2 regions of the Ruicaihuangia ninglii genome follow, and region 2 is predicted to be linked to the other one. Evidence: predicted binding sites of a transcription regulator. Region 2 holds the regulator's gene; the other holds the start of a gene.
The links. The regulator HspR, encoded in region 2, represses chaperone genes until heat shock. The targets are predictions, from matches to a motif close to AAGTTGAGTCNNNNNGACTCAACTT.
Positions count from the first base shown of each region.

Region 1 (8,175 bases), 530 kb from region 2:
GGTCGGCACCCATTCCGAGTTGCTCGCCACCAGTGAGCACTACCGGTTCATCATCTCCTCGCTTGAGGACGAGCAGGATGTTGCGAAGGTCGAGGTCGGCGCATGAGCGTCATCGGAGTTGAAGGCGAAGAACGACACGACCTGACCAAGGCGGAGAGCCGACACGTGCGGGACCGTTCGCTGAAACTGCTCGGCTCACTGATGCGGCCGCTGCGCGGCACGCTCTGGCTCACGGCTGCGGTGATCCTGATCAGCACGATCGCCCAGGTCGCCGGCCCGATGTTGATAGCGATCGGCATCAACCAGGGCCTGCCAGCCGTGCTCGAGCAAGACTGGTTCCCGCTTGCCCTGACCGTCGGGGCCTACCTGCTCACCGGCGTCATCGGAGCGGTGCTGGTCGCCTGGTACACCGTGCTCACCGCGCGCATCAGCCAGGCCATGCTGTTCGACCTGCGCAAGCGGGTGTTCCTGCACACGCAGCGGCTGAGTCTCGAATTCCACGAGAGCTACACGTCCGGCCGGATCATCTCCCGGCAGACCAGCGACCTGGAGGCGATCAAGGAGCTGCTGGGCGAGGGGCTGAACCAGCTCGTCCAGGGCGCGCTGTACATGGTGCTCATCGCCGTTGCCATGTTCATCGCGGACTGGGTCAGCGGGCTCATCCTGCTCGGCGCGCTGGTGCCGCTCTTCGCGCTGACTCGGTGGTTCCAGGTGCGCTCGCAGAGGCTGTTCCGGCGCACCCGGACCGCATCCGCCTCGATGATCGTGCAGTTTGTCGAGAGCATGACGGGTATTCGCGCGGTCAAGGCGTTCCGCAAGGAACAGCGCAACGAGAAGGAGTTCGGCGACCTCGTCGAGGACTACCGAGACGTCAATGCGAAGACCATCCAGGTGTTCGGTATTTACGATCCCGGTCTCATCCTGATCGGCAACGTGACCGTCGCGGTCGTGCTGCTGGTGGGCGCGTTCCGGGTACTCGACGGGTCGCTGGACATCGGCTTCCTGCTCGCTGCGCTGCTCTACACGCGCAACTTCTTCGCGCCGGCGCAGGAGATGGCGATGTTCTACAACTCCTACCAGTCGGCGGCGGCGGCGCTCGAGAAGATCTCCGGCGTGCTCGAGGAGCTGCCGAGCGTGCCCGATCCCAGCAAGCCCGTCGACCTGTGGGCGGCGAAGGGACAGGTCCGGTTCGAGGGTGTCGAGTTCGCTTATAAGCAAGGCCGCCCGGTGCTGCCTCGGTTCGACCTGGAGATTCCTGCCGGGCAGACCATCGCCCTGGTCGGCACCACCGGCGCTGGCAAGTCCACGCTCGCCAAGCTGATCTCCCGGTTCTACGACCCGAGCACGGGGGCGGTGACCCTTGACGACGTCGACCTGCGCCGACTGCATCCGAAGGACCTGCGCCGCGCGATCGTCATGGTCACCCAAGAGGCGTACCTGTTCAGCGGGTCGGTGGCCGACAACATCGCGCTGGGCAAGCCGGATGCCACCCTCGACGAGATCATGGCGGCGGCCAGGGCTGTCGGAGCGCACGAGTTCATCTCGGCACTCCCGGACGGCTACGACACCGACGTGAACAAGCGCGGAGGCCGCGTCTCAGCCGGCCAACGGCAGCTGCTCTCGTTCGCGCGTGCGTTCCTCGCCGACCCGAGCGTGCTGATCCTCGACGAGGCCACTGCGTCCCTCGACATCCCGAGCGAACGGCTTGTGCAGGAAGGCCTGCAGACGCTGCTCGCCGACCGCACCGCGGTCATCATCGCGCATCGGTTGTCGACCGTGGCGATCGCCGACCGGGTGCTCGTGATGGAGCACGGACGGATCATCGAGGACGGCACTCCCGAGGAACTGATCGCCGGAGAGGGCAAGTTCTCGAGGCTGCACGCCGCCTGGCGTGAATCGCTCGTCTAGCCCTCCCGGGAGCGAGCGTTCCGAGTTCTTGAACCAGGGAGCTTTGGGTTCAGCGAGACGAGTCGAGCGCTTCGATCAGGGTGACGTGCTGCTTGTTGACGAGCGCGACTCCCTCTTGCTCGATCAGCTTGATGAAGCGCGGCTCCGAATTGAGATAGTCCGTGAGCCGCGAACGATCCGGCGGCATCACGTACGCGACGTGCCCTCGCAGCCGCGCGCCTCCGATGAGAGTGATCTCCACTTCGTGCTTGGTCGGACTGGTGTGCTGGCCATCGTCCCCCTCCACCGAAGAGGCCACTCGCGCTACCGCGACCGACGTGCTGTGCAGGAAGAACACCGCGTTCGTGGACGCTTCGACGGCCGGGATGAATTCAGACTCGCCGTCGAGGAGGTCCGACAGGCGTTCGGCACCCGAATGCCGCGCGGCGAACTCGGCCAGAAACACCAGCACCTTTCGCGGTGTGCCGTCGGCGAGGACCAACTCCACGGGAGTTCTACGTTTGGGGACTCGGAGCTCTTGCATGGCGCTCAAGAGCGTAACACCAGGAGCCATCGTGCTCGCGACTCACGGCAGATAGCGGGCCTGACGCAGGTCTACGCGATAGCCGTAGTCGGTCTCGATCAGCGGCGTGCCCTCGGAGCGGAAATGGCTGAGCGCCCGCTGCTCGAGGCCGTCGGTGATGCGACCGGTGGCGTGCACAACGCGCCACCAGGGAATGTTGTCACCGTGTTGGGCCATCACCCGACCGACGCCGCGCGCTGCTCGGGATCCGAGAACCGCCGCGACATCGCCATAGGTCATCACCCGTCCGGCGGGGATGCTGTCGACGACGTCCAGTACCGCTGAGGTGAAGTCGTCGGCGTCGGGAATCATCCCTGGTGGTGCGGAGCTGCCTCGTTGTCGCTGCCCTTGCCTGCGTCGCTGCCCCGGAGGAGGGCGTCGAACGGATTAGCCGCAGCGGCGTCCTGAGCGGAAACCGGCTGAGCAGGGACCGGCTGAGCGGTGACATCGAAGTTCGAGACCTGTTCGGCAGGGATGTCCGCAGCCGGGTCGGCCAGGGCGGCCTCCAGGTTGCTGACCGCCTGCGGCTCGGGCGTCGCGACATCCAGTGCCACCGCGAAACCGAGCTCTGACGAGGACGGCCGAATCGGGGTGCCCTCGGTCAGGTACTGCTCAAGGGCCCGTGCGCTGAACTCAGCGCCGAACACCGGGATGCCCTCGTCGTCGGTGATGCGCCACCACGGCACACCGGAGTCCTTGTACTCGCGGAGCACCGTGCCGATCGCGCCGGTGTCGCTGTCGAGCATTTCCGCCACCTTGGAGATGCCGAGCGTGCGCCCGGCAGGGATGGAGACGGTGATTTCGATCACCCGAATCGTAAAACCTGTTGATTCAGCCATTAGCCCAGACTAGAGGGCGAAAGCGCCAATTTTCTCGCCATACGCCGTTTCGCCGACAACTTCGAAGCCCACAGTACGAAAGAACGACTCCGGTCCGTGCTCCCCGGAATCCCAGATTGCGTTCAAATGTGAGTACCCGCGGCGGCGTGCTTCATCGGCCAGGGCGAGCACCGCGAACGTGCCGATGCCGGCTCCCTGAGCGTCCGCGGCGACATGGATGCGCCAGACACAGCTGCGGAAGTACTCCTGCTCGGCATCCGGATCGAAATTGCCGCGGATGAACCCGACCACCTCGTCGCCGTCCAGCACCACCCGCGGCCAGGTCGTCGCCGGGTTGATGTAGGCATCGGCGATGGCGTACGAGGTCGGAACCACGAACGCCTCCTGCCCGGGCCGTAACGTCAGGCTGTTCGCAGCCACGATGTTCTTGGCGGACAGTTCTTCCAGTCTCAGCTCGCCCATGCAGACAGGGTAGCGGGAACCACCCTTCGATTATCTTGATGTCGAGATACTTTGCTGGGCCGGGTAGGATTGTCGCGGCCCAACGAGAGGAATCACCAGTGGCAAAGATCAAGGTCGAAGGCACCGTCGTCGAGCTCGACGGCGACGAAATGACGCGCATCATCTGGCAGAAGATCAAGGACAGCCTGATCTTCCCGTACCTGGACATCAACCTCGAGTACTACGACCTCGGGATCCAGCACCGTGACGAGACCGACGACCAGGTCACCATCGACGCGGCGCACGCCATCCAGAAGCACGGCGTCGGCGTCAAGTGCGCGACGATCACCCCCGACGAGGCCCGCGTCGAGGAGTTCGGCCTGAAGAAGATGTGGAAGAGCCCGAACGGCACCATCCGCAACATCCTCGGCGGCGTCATCTTCCGCGAGCCGATCATCATCTCCAACATCCCGCGCCTGGTTCCCGGCTGGAACAAGCCGATCATCATCGGCCGTCACGCGTTCGGTGACCAGTACCGCGCCACCGACTTCACCTTCAAGGGCAAGGGAACTCTCACCGTCGAGTTCACCCCTGAGGACGGCTCGGAGCCGCAGAAGTTCGAGGTCTATCAGGCCCCGAGCGATGGCATCGCGCAGGTGCAGTACAACCTCGACGCCTCGATCCGCGACTTCGCCCGCGCTTCGCTGAACTACGGGTTGACCCGCAACTACCCGGTCTACCTGTCGACGAAGAACACCATCCTGAAGGCCTACGACGGCCGCTTCAAGGACATCTTCCAGGAGATCTTCGACGCCGAGTTCAAGGAGGCGTTCGACGCCGCCGGTCTCACCTACGAGCACCGCCTCATCGACGACATGGTCGCCTCGGCCATGAAGTGGGAGGGCGGCTACGTCTGGGCCTGCAAGAACTACGACGGCGACGTGCAGTCGGACACCGTCGCGCAGGGCTTCGGCTCGCTCGGTCTGATGACCTCGGTGCTGGCCACGCCGGACGGCAAGGTCGTCGAGGCGGAGGCTGCGCACGGCACCGTGACCCGTCACTACCGCCAGCACCAGCAGGGCAAGCCCACCTCGACCAACCCGATCGCGTCGATCTTCGCGTGGACCCGTGGCCTCAACCACCGCGGCAAGCTCGATAACAACCAGGAGCTCATCGAGTTCGCGGCGACCCTCGAGGACGTTGTCATTAAGACGGTCGAGTCCGGCGCGATGACCAAGGACCTCGCACTGCTGGTCGGCCCGGAGCAGACCTGGCAGACCACCGAGGAGTTCCTCGTCACGCTCGACGAGAACCTCAAGGCACGTCTGGCGTAACGCTCGCTGCACCTATAGACGACTCGGCGCCCCAGTTGATACTGGGGCGCCGAGTCGTTTTTGGTGCGGGGCGGATGTCGCGGCATCCGCCCCTCGGAGATCGCTCCTCGACCGTGCTTACTCGACCGTGATCTCCGACTGCGCTGGCTTGTTCGCCTGCATGACCTCGACCTTGCGCGGCTTTGCCTTCTCGCTGACCGGGATCATGACGCTCAGCACGCCGTTGTCATAGTGCGCGCTGATCTTCTCGCGGTCGATGCCGTCGCCAAGGGTCAGCTGGCGCAGGAACGAACCGCCCATGCGCTCGCGGGTGATCCACTTGACGCCTTCCTGGCTGCGCACCGTGCGCTCGGCGCGGATGGTCAGCAGCTGGCCGTCAACGTCCACGTCGACGGAGCCCGGGTCGACGCCCGGAAGGTCGGCGGTGAGGACGTAGTGGTCTCCCTCACGGTAGAGGTCCATGGGCATCACGCGGGGGCTGCGGTCAAGCAGGGTGCCGGCGACGCGGTCCAGCTCACGGAATGGGTCAAAGTAGGTGGCCATCTTTGTGTCAACTCCTTCACGTCGAAAGTTGAGCCTCGGTGACTCAACTATTGAAATGTTAGCACTCGGTGTCGAGGAGTGCTAACGAGTCTTTCCTTCGAAAATGCTGAAAATTGGGGGCGCTTTGCTGCCACTGGCGGTGTGAGCGACTGAACCACTTCGGCGCGTTTGAGCCTGCGCGCGCAGGCTCAAACGCGACAATCTGGCTCAAACGCCAGCTAGATGGGTACCTCCGCTGGGATCAGTACCCGGCGAACAGGTCGGTGCGCAGGCGCCGGGCACCGGCCGCACGGACCACTCGGCGGATGCCGTCGACGAAGGCGGGCGAACCCGAGACATACGCGGCGCGCTCCGCGACATCCGGAACCGCCTGCCGCAGCCGGTCCGCGGTCAGATGTCCGGGGCCGAGGTACTCCCAGCCGTCGGGCAGGGCCGCAAATCGCTCCGGCGCGATTACCAGGACACGCGCACCGGATGCTGCCAGCTTCGGCGCAAACGCCAGCTCGTCAGCCGAGGACACCGAGTACACCAGCACGGCGTTGCGTCGCGGGCCGGCGCTGAGCTGGCTGACGAACGGCGTGACACCGATCCCGCCGGCGACCAGCAGCACCTTCATCGACTCGTCTCGGGGCAGCACGAAGTCGCCGCCGACGCCGGTGGAGCGAACGATCTCGCCCGGCGCGAGGTCCTGGAGCGCCAGCTTGAAGCTGGACGCCGGCTCGCTGATTTTCACGCCGATGGTGATCTCTTCCGGAGTCGCCGAGGTGATGCTGAACAGGCGGCGGGAACCACGCAGATCGGCACGGTGCGGCAGGAACAGTTCGAGGTACTGGCCCGGCGTGAATCGGGCTGCGCGCCTGGGCTTGAACGAGAACTCCCACGAGGTCGGCGTCAGCTGCCTGCGGCCCAGGAACTCCAGTGGCAGGCCGTGCCGCTGGCCGAAGAAGAAGGCGATCAGGTTGCCGACCAGCAGGGCCAGTTCCGGGGTGTTGTAGAGCCCGCCGATATTGAACGGCACGGCGAACACCACCGCGACGACGACAGCGATGAGAACCTGCTGCCACCGCCGCGGCGGCAAGGTCAACGGTTCGCTGAGCATGAAGCCGGCCAGGAAGACGATCGGGTAACTCGTGAAGGCCGTGACCAGCGCGGTGCCCGGATCAGTGCCGAAATCGACCAGCCGCGTCACCGTGATCATGGCGGCGACGACGGTGAAGGCCACACCGAGCAGCAGTTTGCGGGTGCGCCACAGCACGAGGAACGCCCCGATCGCCGCGAACGGCAGCAGCCAGGCGGTCGCGACCCACCACACGCTCGCGTTCAGCCCGGTGAAGATGGTGACCACGAAGGCGGCGATCGCCGCCGGGTTGAACACGTGTCGACCGCCGACCGCAAGCACGTATTTCGAGACGCTCGCGATGACGCCGGCCAGCGCCAGGGACCCGAGCTGAGGGAGGGCGGTGGTGGGGAAGAACAGGAAGAACAACAGCAGCGCGGAGATGAGCGACGACTGCAGGTGCGCGCGGGTGCGGAAGAGGCGGGCGAGCAGCCATCCGGATGCCGTGGTCGCCACGATCAGGACGGCCGCACTGGCCAGCATCGCCAGTGGATCGAAGCCGAGTTCTCCGGTGAGCGCCAGCACGAAGGCGACCACGGCCAGCACGCTGAGGATCACCAGGATAAGCAGGTACATCGAGATCCGGCCGGTGAACCGATCGAGCAATGCCCTCGCGCTCGTGGTCACGCGAATACCTCCCCCTGAAGTCCGGGAGACCAGTCCAGCCGCCCGTCGTCGAACATGCGCACGTACTCGAACTCGAACCCGTGCAGCCGCTCCGGCTCTGCGAAGAATAGCGCCGTGGCCAGGCCATCAGCGATGAGCGCGGCGTCGGCGATGACCCAGGTGGCAAGCACCCGCCGCGTGGGCAACCCGGTGGTCGCATCCAGAATGTGGTGCAACCGATCGCCCCAAGTGCGCCGGTTCGCCGCCGATGCGCACAGCGCGCGTGTGCCGAGCTCGACGACACCAACGGCCAGCGACGCATCAAGGGGATGCTCGAGGGCAACTCGCAGCGAGGTCGGACCCGAGTGCAGCAAGTCGCCCGAGGCGTCGACGGTGAAGCCCCCGGCATCCGTTTCGGCCAGCAGCGCGCCGACCAGGTCTACCAGCTGGCCCTTGCCGGCCGCGCCCACGTCGATGGTCACCGGTTTCAGGCAGGTGAGCTGCTCACCGTCCCAGGCGATGGCGTCTTCCCAACGGGTCGCGGGGGTGGGTCCGGTGGAGCGCAGCGAGTAGCTGCGGTCGTAGCCGAGGGCGACGAGCGAGTCGCCGACCAGTGGGCTGACCGCGCCGTCCGTGGCCGTGTAGAGGCGACGGTAGAGCTCGAGCAACGGTGCCGCCTCGGACGGGAGTCGCCACTGGCCGGGCTCCCGCGCCATGCGGCTGACCAGTGAGTCGCTACGGAACCGGGACCAGGCACGGTCGTAGTCGTCGATCCGCTGGTGGATCGCCGCAACGATCTCGTCTGAAAGCGGCGCGGCAGTGTCG
Region 1 is NZ_CP046619.1:2,547,065-2,555,239, reverse strand. It holds gene GO591_RS12455 (ABC transporter ATP-binding protein) at 1-106, shown strand, start outside; gene GO591_RS12450 (ABC transporter ATP-binding protein) at 103-1,908, shown strand; gene GO591_RS12445 (hypothetical protein) at 1,958-2,395, opposite strand; gene GO591_RS12440 (MGMT family protein) at 2,474-2,782, opposite strand; gene GO591_RS12435 (MGMT family protein) at 2,779-3,309, opposite strand; gene GO591_RS12430 (GNAT family N-acetyltransferase) at 3,319-3,771, opposite strand; gene GO591_RS12425 (NADP-dependent isocitrate dehydrogenase) at 3,870-5,084, shown strand; gene GO591_RS12420 (Hsp20/alpha crystallin family protein) at 5,202-5,627, opposite strand; gene GO591_RS12415 (FAD-dependent oxidoreductase) at 5,869-7,371, opposite strand; gene GO591_RS12410 (FAD:protein FMN transferase) at 7,368-8,175, opposite strand, start outside.
Region 1: the regulator HspR is predicted to act here: its motif matches at 5,653-5,677, upstream of GO591_RS12420 (Hsp20/alpha crystallin family protein).

Region 2 (8,175 bases):
GTCGGGGAGAGGGTCGAGAGCGACGCGTCAGTCGATCTGCGCCTGCTTGACCTTCACCGGCAGCATCAGCAGCAGGCCGGCCAGCAGCACCAGGACGATGCCGAGGATGCCGAGCCGGGTGTCACCCGAGATGCCGACGAACAGTGCGAACAGCACCGGCGCAAGGAAGCTCACCGCACGGCCGGTGGTGGCGTACAGGCCGAAGATCTCGCCCTCGCGTCCGGGTGGGGTGATCCGGGCGAGGAAGCTGCGGCTGGAGGCCTGCACCGGTCCGACGAAGAGGCAGAGGAACAGAGCCGCGATCCAGAAGCCGAGCTTTGCGTCGCCGATGAAGAGCACCGTCGTGGCCGCCACGATCAGGCCGACGAGCCCGCCAACGATGACGCTCTTCGCGCCGACCTTGTCATCGAGCCAGCCGCCTAGGAAGGTGCCGATCCCGGCCACGACATTCGCGGCCACGGCGAAGTAGAGCACCTCGCTGCTGCTGAACCCGAACGCCTGCGCGGCGATGATCGCGCCGAAGGTGAACACACCCGCGAGCCCGTCACGGAAGACGGCGCTGGCCACCAGGAACAGCAGCACCTGCGGGCTGTTCTTGGCCAGGCGCCCAATGGTGCGGAACAGGATGCCGTACGACGCGAACAGGCTGACCCGGTTCGCGCGCCGTCGCGCCGGGATCTCGGGCACCGCGACCAGCACCGGGATCGCGAAGATCGCGAACCACACCGCCGATGCGAACACCGCGACGCGGATGTTCAGACCGCCGTCGGTGCTGATGCCGAGCAGGCCGGTCTGCCCTTCGACGCCGAAGCTCTGGATGAACAGCAGCAACAGCACCACGAGCAGCACGATGCCGCCGACGTAACCGAGGCCCCAGCCGAAGCCCGAAACCTTGCCGATGTTGTGCCGGTTCGACACCTGCACCAGCATCGCGTTGTAGTTGACGCTGGCGAACTCGAAGAAAACATTGCCGACCGCGAGCAGCGTGGCACCAAGCACGAAATATGCGGGCGCACCCTCGACGAAGAACATCGCGGACATCGCGGCGACGACCAGGCCGGTGTTGATGCCGAGCCACAGCTTGCGTCGGCCCGATCCGTCGGTGCGCTGCCCCATCACCGGTGCGAGCAGCGCCACCAGGATGCCGGCCGCAGCGAGTGCCCAGCCGACCAGGCTGGCGTTGTCAGCAAGGACCCTGTTGATCGCCGCATCATTGCCCGAGTCCAGCACGTCGCTGTCGACGAACAGTCGGCTGGCGAGATAGGTGCTGAAGACGAACGTGGTCACCACGGCGTTGAACGAGGCGGAGCCCCAGTCCCAGAGAGCCCACGCGGTGACCTGCCGCCGCGGGATCCGGCGGTCGTCGGTCAGCACCGCATCGTCGATGACGGGCGGGGTGCTCGGGATGGATGCCTCGGGGCTGCGGCCTTCATTCATGAGGCCAAAGCTAGTGGTAACCGGTGAACAAGAGGAGATCTCGCGTCCACATTCGGTGAGTTATCCGAAAATGCTAGTCGTCCGGGCGTTGCACTAGCATTTTCGGCTAACTCACGGGGGCGACATCGCGGCGGAGCAACGCGTGGAGCGCCATCCCGACCGACATGCCCGCCACCCAGACCCCGCCGATCAGTAACGTCAGGCCGCCGAACCCCATCACAGTCACGGAGACGATGACGATCAGGGTCACGATGGTTGCCCAGCGCGCGGTGCTTGGGAAGGCGATGTCGTGAACGCCTCGAATTGCGACGGTGGTCATGAGGCAGGCGAACGCGATGCCCAGGAACTTAGCCACCCACCATTCCCACATGAAGTACGCGAGCAGTGTCCCGTACAGGTCGGCGGTGAGCGCGCTCTCACCGAGTCCGACCGCTAGACCGAACTCGATAACCAGGAGCATCGCGATCAGCGATCCGACTCCGATGGTGAAGGCGGACCAGGTGGAAGCGGCGTCCCTGCGGGTGCCCAGCCGCGCGGCCAATTGGATGGCGAAGACCAGGATCAGGATCGAGGCGGCCGCCATGGCGTACCCGCTCAGGTTCAGCATGGGCTCGTCGGTCAGAGCCAACGTCTGCCCGAGCGATCGCCGAGTTAGCCGCGGTTGCGGGTCTGCGCCGGCCCGGCCCGGATCGAGCACCTGCCAGGAGACGAAGAGCGCGGCGGTCCCAAGGCATCCTGCCAGTGCGCTCGCCGCCGCAACCAACCGGCGGTCGAGGGTCTCGGCGCGCCCACTTACCTTCTGTCCCCGGTCTCCGGTGCTGCCCATAGGAAGACTCGACCACCTTTCGATGCATCGTCGGCTTCGGCGGCACCCTACTCCCGAAACAGATTCGCGAACAGTCATCGGCCAGACGTGCAGGCTGGACATGTCCTAAACTTGAGCCAATCACGCTCAACTTTCAGCTGCTCGACTTGACATCGAAAAAGTTGAGTTCCAAACTTGATATCTCAAGACTCAAGTTCTGATGTAAGGAGATCGGCCTCATGGCGCGAGCAGTAGGAATTGACCTCGGAACCACCAACTCGGTTGTGTCGGTTCTCGAGGGTGGCGAGCCGAAGGTCATCGCCAACGCAGAAGGTTTCCGGACGACCCCATCGGTCGTCGCCTTCACCAAGGATGGCGAGGTGCTGGTCGGCGAGACCGCGAAGCGCCAGGCCGTCACCAACGTCGACCGCACCATCGCCAGCGTGAAGCGCCACATGGGCACCGACTGGAGCACGTCGATCGACGACAAGAAGTACACCGCGCAGGAGATCTCGGCGCGCATCCTCGGCAAGCTCAAGCGTGACGCCGAGCAGTACCTGGGCGAGCCGGTGACCGACGCGGTCATCACCGTCCCCGCCTACTTCAACGACGCCGAGCGTCAGGCCACCAAGGAGGCCGGTGAGATCGCGGGCCTCAACGTGCTGCGCATCATCAACGAGCCGACCGCCGCGGCGCTCGCCTACGGCCTCGACAAGGGCAAGGAAGACGAGCTCATCCTGGTCTTCGACCTCGGTGGCGGAACCTTCGACGTCTCGCTGCTCGAAGTGGGCAAGGACGAGGACTTCTCCACCATCCAGGTGCGCGCGACCGCTGGTGACAACCGGCTGGGCGGCGACGACTGGGACCAGCGCGTCGTCGACCACCTGATCAAGCGGTTCAAGGACAGCACCGGCGTGGATGTCTCGAACGACAAGATCGCCAAGCAGCGTCTCAAGGAAGCCGCCGAGCAGGCCAAGAAGGAGCTGTCCAGCTCGATGTCGACGAGCATCCAGCTGCCCTACCTCTCGCTCACCGAGAACGGCCCGGCCAACCTCGACGAGACGCTCACCCGCGCCCAGTTCGAGCAGATGACCAGTGACCTGCTCGACCGCACCAAGAAGCCGTTCGTCGATGTGATCAAGGAAGCCGGCATCAAGGTCTCCGACATCGCCCACGTGGTGCTCGTCGGCGGATCGACCCGTATGCCCGCGGTCAGCGCGCTGGTGAAGGAAGAGACCGGCGGCCAGGAGCCGAACAAGGGCGTCAACCCCGATGAGGTTGTCGCCGTTGGTGCCGCTCTGCAGGCCGGTGTGCTGAAGGGTGAGCGCAAGGACGTTCTGCTCATCGACGTCACCCCGCTCTCGCTCGGTATCGAGACCAAGGGCGGCATCATGACCAAGCTGATCGAGCGCAACACCGCTATCCCGACCAAGCGCAGCGAGACCTTCACCACCGCCGATGACAACCAGCCGTCGGTGGCCATCCAGGTCTTCCAGGGCGAGCGCGAGTTCACCCGCGACAACAAGCCGCTCGGCACCTTCGAGCTGACCGGCATCGCCCCGGCGCCCCGCGGAATCCCGCAGGTCGAGGTCACCTTCGACATCGACGCCAACGGAATCGTGCACGTCTCGGCGAAGGACAAGGGCACCGGCAAGGAGCAGTCGATGACCATCACCGGTGGCTCGTCGCTGCCCAAGGAGGACATCGAGCGCATGGTGCGCGAGGCCGAGGAGCACGCCGCGGAGGACAAGGCTCGCCGTGAGTCGGCCGAGGTGCGCAACAACGCCGAGCAGCTCGCCTACTCGATCGACAAGCTGATCAAGGACAACGAGGACAAGCTGCCCGCGGATGTCAAGACCGACGTGCAGGCGGACGTCGACGCGCTCAAGGCGGCGCTCGCCGGCGACGACGAGGCGGCCGTGAAGACCGCCTTCGACAAGCTGAACGAGAGCCAGACCAAGCTGGGCGAGGCCATCTACTCCGCGAGCCAGGCCGAGGCATCCGCCCCGCAGTCCGAACCGACGGAGAACAAGGCCGACGATGAGGACATCGTCGACGCGGAGCTCGTCGACGACGAGGATGAGAAGAAGGCGTAATGGTTGACGACAAGACGCCAGAACCCCACTCCGACGACGGCGACACCAGCTCGAATGAAGAGCTGATCGAAGCCGAAGGACCGGACCTCGAGGTCTCGGACCAGGAGCCCGAGGGGCTGTCCGACGAGGATCAGGCACTGCTCGACGAGGCCGAACGCGACCTGGTCGCCGAGATGCGCAACGACATGCTGCGCGCCCAGGCTGAACTGGTCAACTTCCGCACGCGGGTCGAACGTGACCGTCAGGCGAACCGCGAGGCGGTCATCGCCGAGGTGATCCGGTCGTTCCTGCCGGTGATCGACGACCTCGACCGGGCCGAGAAGCACGGCGACCTCACCGAGGGCAGCCCGCTCCTGCTCATCGCGCAGAAGCTGCGCGGCGGGTTTGAGAAGTACGGGCTACGCAAGGTCGGTGAACAGGGCGAGGCATTCGACCCGAACTGGCACGAGGCGCTCGTGCAGGTGCCGACACCAGGAGCCGAGGGCCAGACCGTCGCCGACGTGATCGAGATCGGGTACGCGCTCGGCGACCGGCTGATCCGGGCGGCGAAGGTCGCCGTCGCGGTCCCCGCCGAGTAAGAACATCCACGCATCCGTGGATCGAGCTTGCCGAGACCTCGCCTGAGGATCTCGGCAAGCTCGATCGACGGCCAGAAGAAAGGAGACGCCGATGGCGAGCCAGGACTGGTTCGACAAGGACTTCTACGCCGTTCTCGGCGTCTCGAAGAATGTCACCGATGCTGAACTGAAGAAGGTCTACCGCAAGCTGGCCCGGCAATATCATCCGGACTCCAACCCGGGCGATGTCGCTGCCGAGGCCAAGTTCAAGGAGATCAGCGAAGCCTATTCGGTGCTCTCCGACGCGGAGATGCGCCGCGAGTACGACCAGGTGCGCGCAATGGGATCCGGCGCCCGGTTCACCGCGGGCGGCGCCGGCCAGGCCGGTGGCTTTGAGGACGTCTTCGGCGGAATGTTCGGCCAGGGTGGCGGGCGCACTCGGCAGGGGAACTTCGACGACATCTTCGGCAGCATGTTCGGGGGTCCCGGCGGAGCCTTCGGCACGTCGACCGGCGGGTACCGCGGCTTCGGCGGGCCGACGCGAGGCAGGGATGTCTCGGCTTCGGCGACGCTGGACTTCATCACCGCCATCCACGGCGACACCGTGGAACTGCAGGCCGCCAGCGGCAAGCCGCTCAAGGTGCGCATTCCCGCCGGAGTCGCCGACGGGCAGAAGATCCGGCTCAAGGGCAAGGGTGAGCCCAGCCCGGACGGCGGCGAGGCCGGCGACCTGGTGCTCGCGGTCTCGGTCCGGCCGCATCCGGTGTTCGAACGCGACGGGCTGAACCTGCGCGTCGACGTGCCGGTCACCTTCGTTGAAGCCACCCTCGGCGCCACGATCGAGGTGCCGACCCTCGACGGCGGGCCGGTCAAGCTCAAGGTGGCTCCCGGCACTCCCAGCGGCCGCGTGCTGCGGGTCAAGGGCCGCGGCGTCGTCACCGCCAAGGGCACCGGCGATCTGCTCGCGACCGTGCAAGTGGCCGTGCCGAGCCACCTGCCCGGCGACGCCCGTGAGAAGCTCGAGGCGTTCGCGGCGTCGATGCCGAATGAGAACCCGCGGCTCGACCTGCTGTCGAAGGCGCACTAGGAGGCGAGATGGACGAGTCCGCACCGATCTTCGCGATCGCGGCCGCCGCGGAACTCTCCGGCATGCATCCGCAGACCCTGCGCCAGTACGACCGGCTCGGAATCGTCTCGCCAACCCGAACCGCCGGCCAGTCGCGGCGCTATTCGATGCGCGACATCATGCAGTTGCGCGAGGTGTCGCGGCTCTCGGCCGAGGGACTGAACCTCGAAGGCATCCGGCGCTTCCTCGACCTCGAGAATCAGGTGAGCGCACTGACCGCCCGGGTGCGCGAACTGGAGGCCGCGCTCGCCGATGAGCTGCTCAGCCGGCCCGGCAGACGGGTGTTCGCCGCCGGCACCGAAGGCGACGTCATCAGCCTGCGGGCAGGCACGCGCACGCCGCGGAATACGCAAGTCGTGGTCTGGCGGCCGATTCAGCGGGGCTAGCACCCGAAATAGTGCCCCGGCAATTGTCGGCACTCGTGCCCAGAGCGGACATGACACGATGACGAAGTGCCCGACCCCGAATCCGTCTCACCTGCCACAATTCTCGACGTCGCCCGCCGCGCGGGAGTCTCACGGACCACCGTCAGTCGCGTCCTGAACTACCCGGACCGTGTCTCAGAGGACACCCTGCGTCGCGTCCGCGAGGCCGCCGACGAGCTGCGCTACATTCCGAGCACGGCGGCGCGCAGCCTGCGCAGTGGACGGTCGGGAACTATCGCCTTGCTCTCTGGTGACATCGCGCAGCCGTTCCACGGCGGACTGGCCAAGGCGGTCGCCCTGTCGGCCGAGGCGAGGGCGATGAGCCTCGTGCTGAGCGACCTCGATCGCAGTGGCCGCCGCCTGGTCGAGCAGCTGGGCAGGCTGCCCCGGCAGGGGATCGACGGGATCATCATCGCCACCGAGGTCGGATTCGCGCCACCGGCCGCCCGCGCGGCGCTGCGCGAGGCGATCGAGATGGGCGTCCCGATGGTGGTCACCGTTGGTGAGCATGACATGCCCGAATTGGTGACCCTGCACGCGAATTTCGAGGCCATCGCGCGGGTCGCGGCCGACCGGCTGATCGAGCGCGGATGTCGCCAGCTTGCGCTGCTCGTCGGGATCGAGGAGGGCTATCACTCCCGGCAGCTACGGCTCGGCTTCGCGAGCACGAGCGGGAGGGAGCCGGTCGTGCTCGACGGGAAGTACAAGTTCGCCGAGGCGGAACACGCGGTGCTCAGACACCTGGATGCCGGCAAGCCGCTCGACGGCCTCGTGGTGGCCACGCTGCCGATGGCGCTCGGCGCGGCGCAGGCGCTGGAATCTCGCGGTCTGCGGGTTCCCGACGATGTCGCCATCGTCGTCTGTGAAGACGTGCCGCTGGCCGGATTCGTGAGCCCGGGGATCACCTCGGTGGGCGTCGAGGCGACCGACTACGGCGAGCAACTCGTGCAGGCCCTGGATGACGCGATCCGCGGCGTCCGATCCGCGCCTGAGCCGCTCGAGCACCGCCTCATCGCGCGCGACTCGGCCTAACCCGCGCCTAAGCTCGAACCTGCGACTCCCTTCGTGAGTTAGCCGAAAATGCTAGTCCCGGGGGCCTCCGGACTAGCATTTTCGGCCAACTCACGGGTGGGGCGGCATGGCGTGGGGATGAGGAGCATCATGGAGCCGGTCAGTACTCAGGAGTTCGCCGCATCCGGAGGGGGGACGCTTCCGCAGGCGGAGGCCGTCCGCGACGGGATCCGCACCCTGCCGATGCCGCTGCCGGCAGTCGCGCCGCCGTACACCCTCGGCTACCTGATCGTCGATTCCGCGGACGATGTCCACGTGCTGGACCCGGGCTGGGATGACGATGCCAACTGGGTGCGTCTCGAACAGGGGCTTGCCACCATCGGCAAGCGGCCGGCGGATGTCGCCAGCATCACGGTCTCTCACCTTCACAGTGACCACCTCGGCATGGCCGATCGGCTTCGCTCGGCGTCGGGAGCACGTGTTGCGCTCGCCCGCAGGGAACAGGAGGCGATCGACGCGCTCGCCGGGCGGGATGTCGCCGACCACACCGGCCGGCTCGACGAGTGGGGCGTCCCGGCGTCAGCCCAGGCTGAACTCGCGCAGCTGAAACGCCCCGCCCTCGCGCCGTTCCGTGCCGACACCCTGCTCGAGGACGGCGACGACCTCGGCATCCCCGGCCGTGCCTTGACCGCGCTGCACACCCCGGGCCACACGCCCG
Region 2 is NZ_CP046619.1:3,074,871-3,083,045, reverse strand. It holds gene GO591_RS15015 (MFS transporter) at 28-1,437, opposite strand; gene GO591_RS15010 (hypothetical protein) at 1,544-2,263, opposite strand; gene dnaK (molecular chaperone DnaK) at 2,482-4,338, shown strand; gene GO591_RS15000 (nucleotide exchange factor GrpE) at 4,338-4,916, shown strand; gene GO591_RS14995 (DnaJ C-terminal domain-containing protein) at 5,008-5,982, shown strand; gene GO591_RS14990 (heat shock protein transcriptional repressor HspR) at 5,991-6,407, shown strand; gene GO591_RS14985 (LacI family DNA-binding transcriptional regulator) at 6,474-7,478, shown strand; gene GO591_RS14980 (MBL fold metallo-hydrolase) at 7,596-8,175, shown strand, end outside.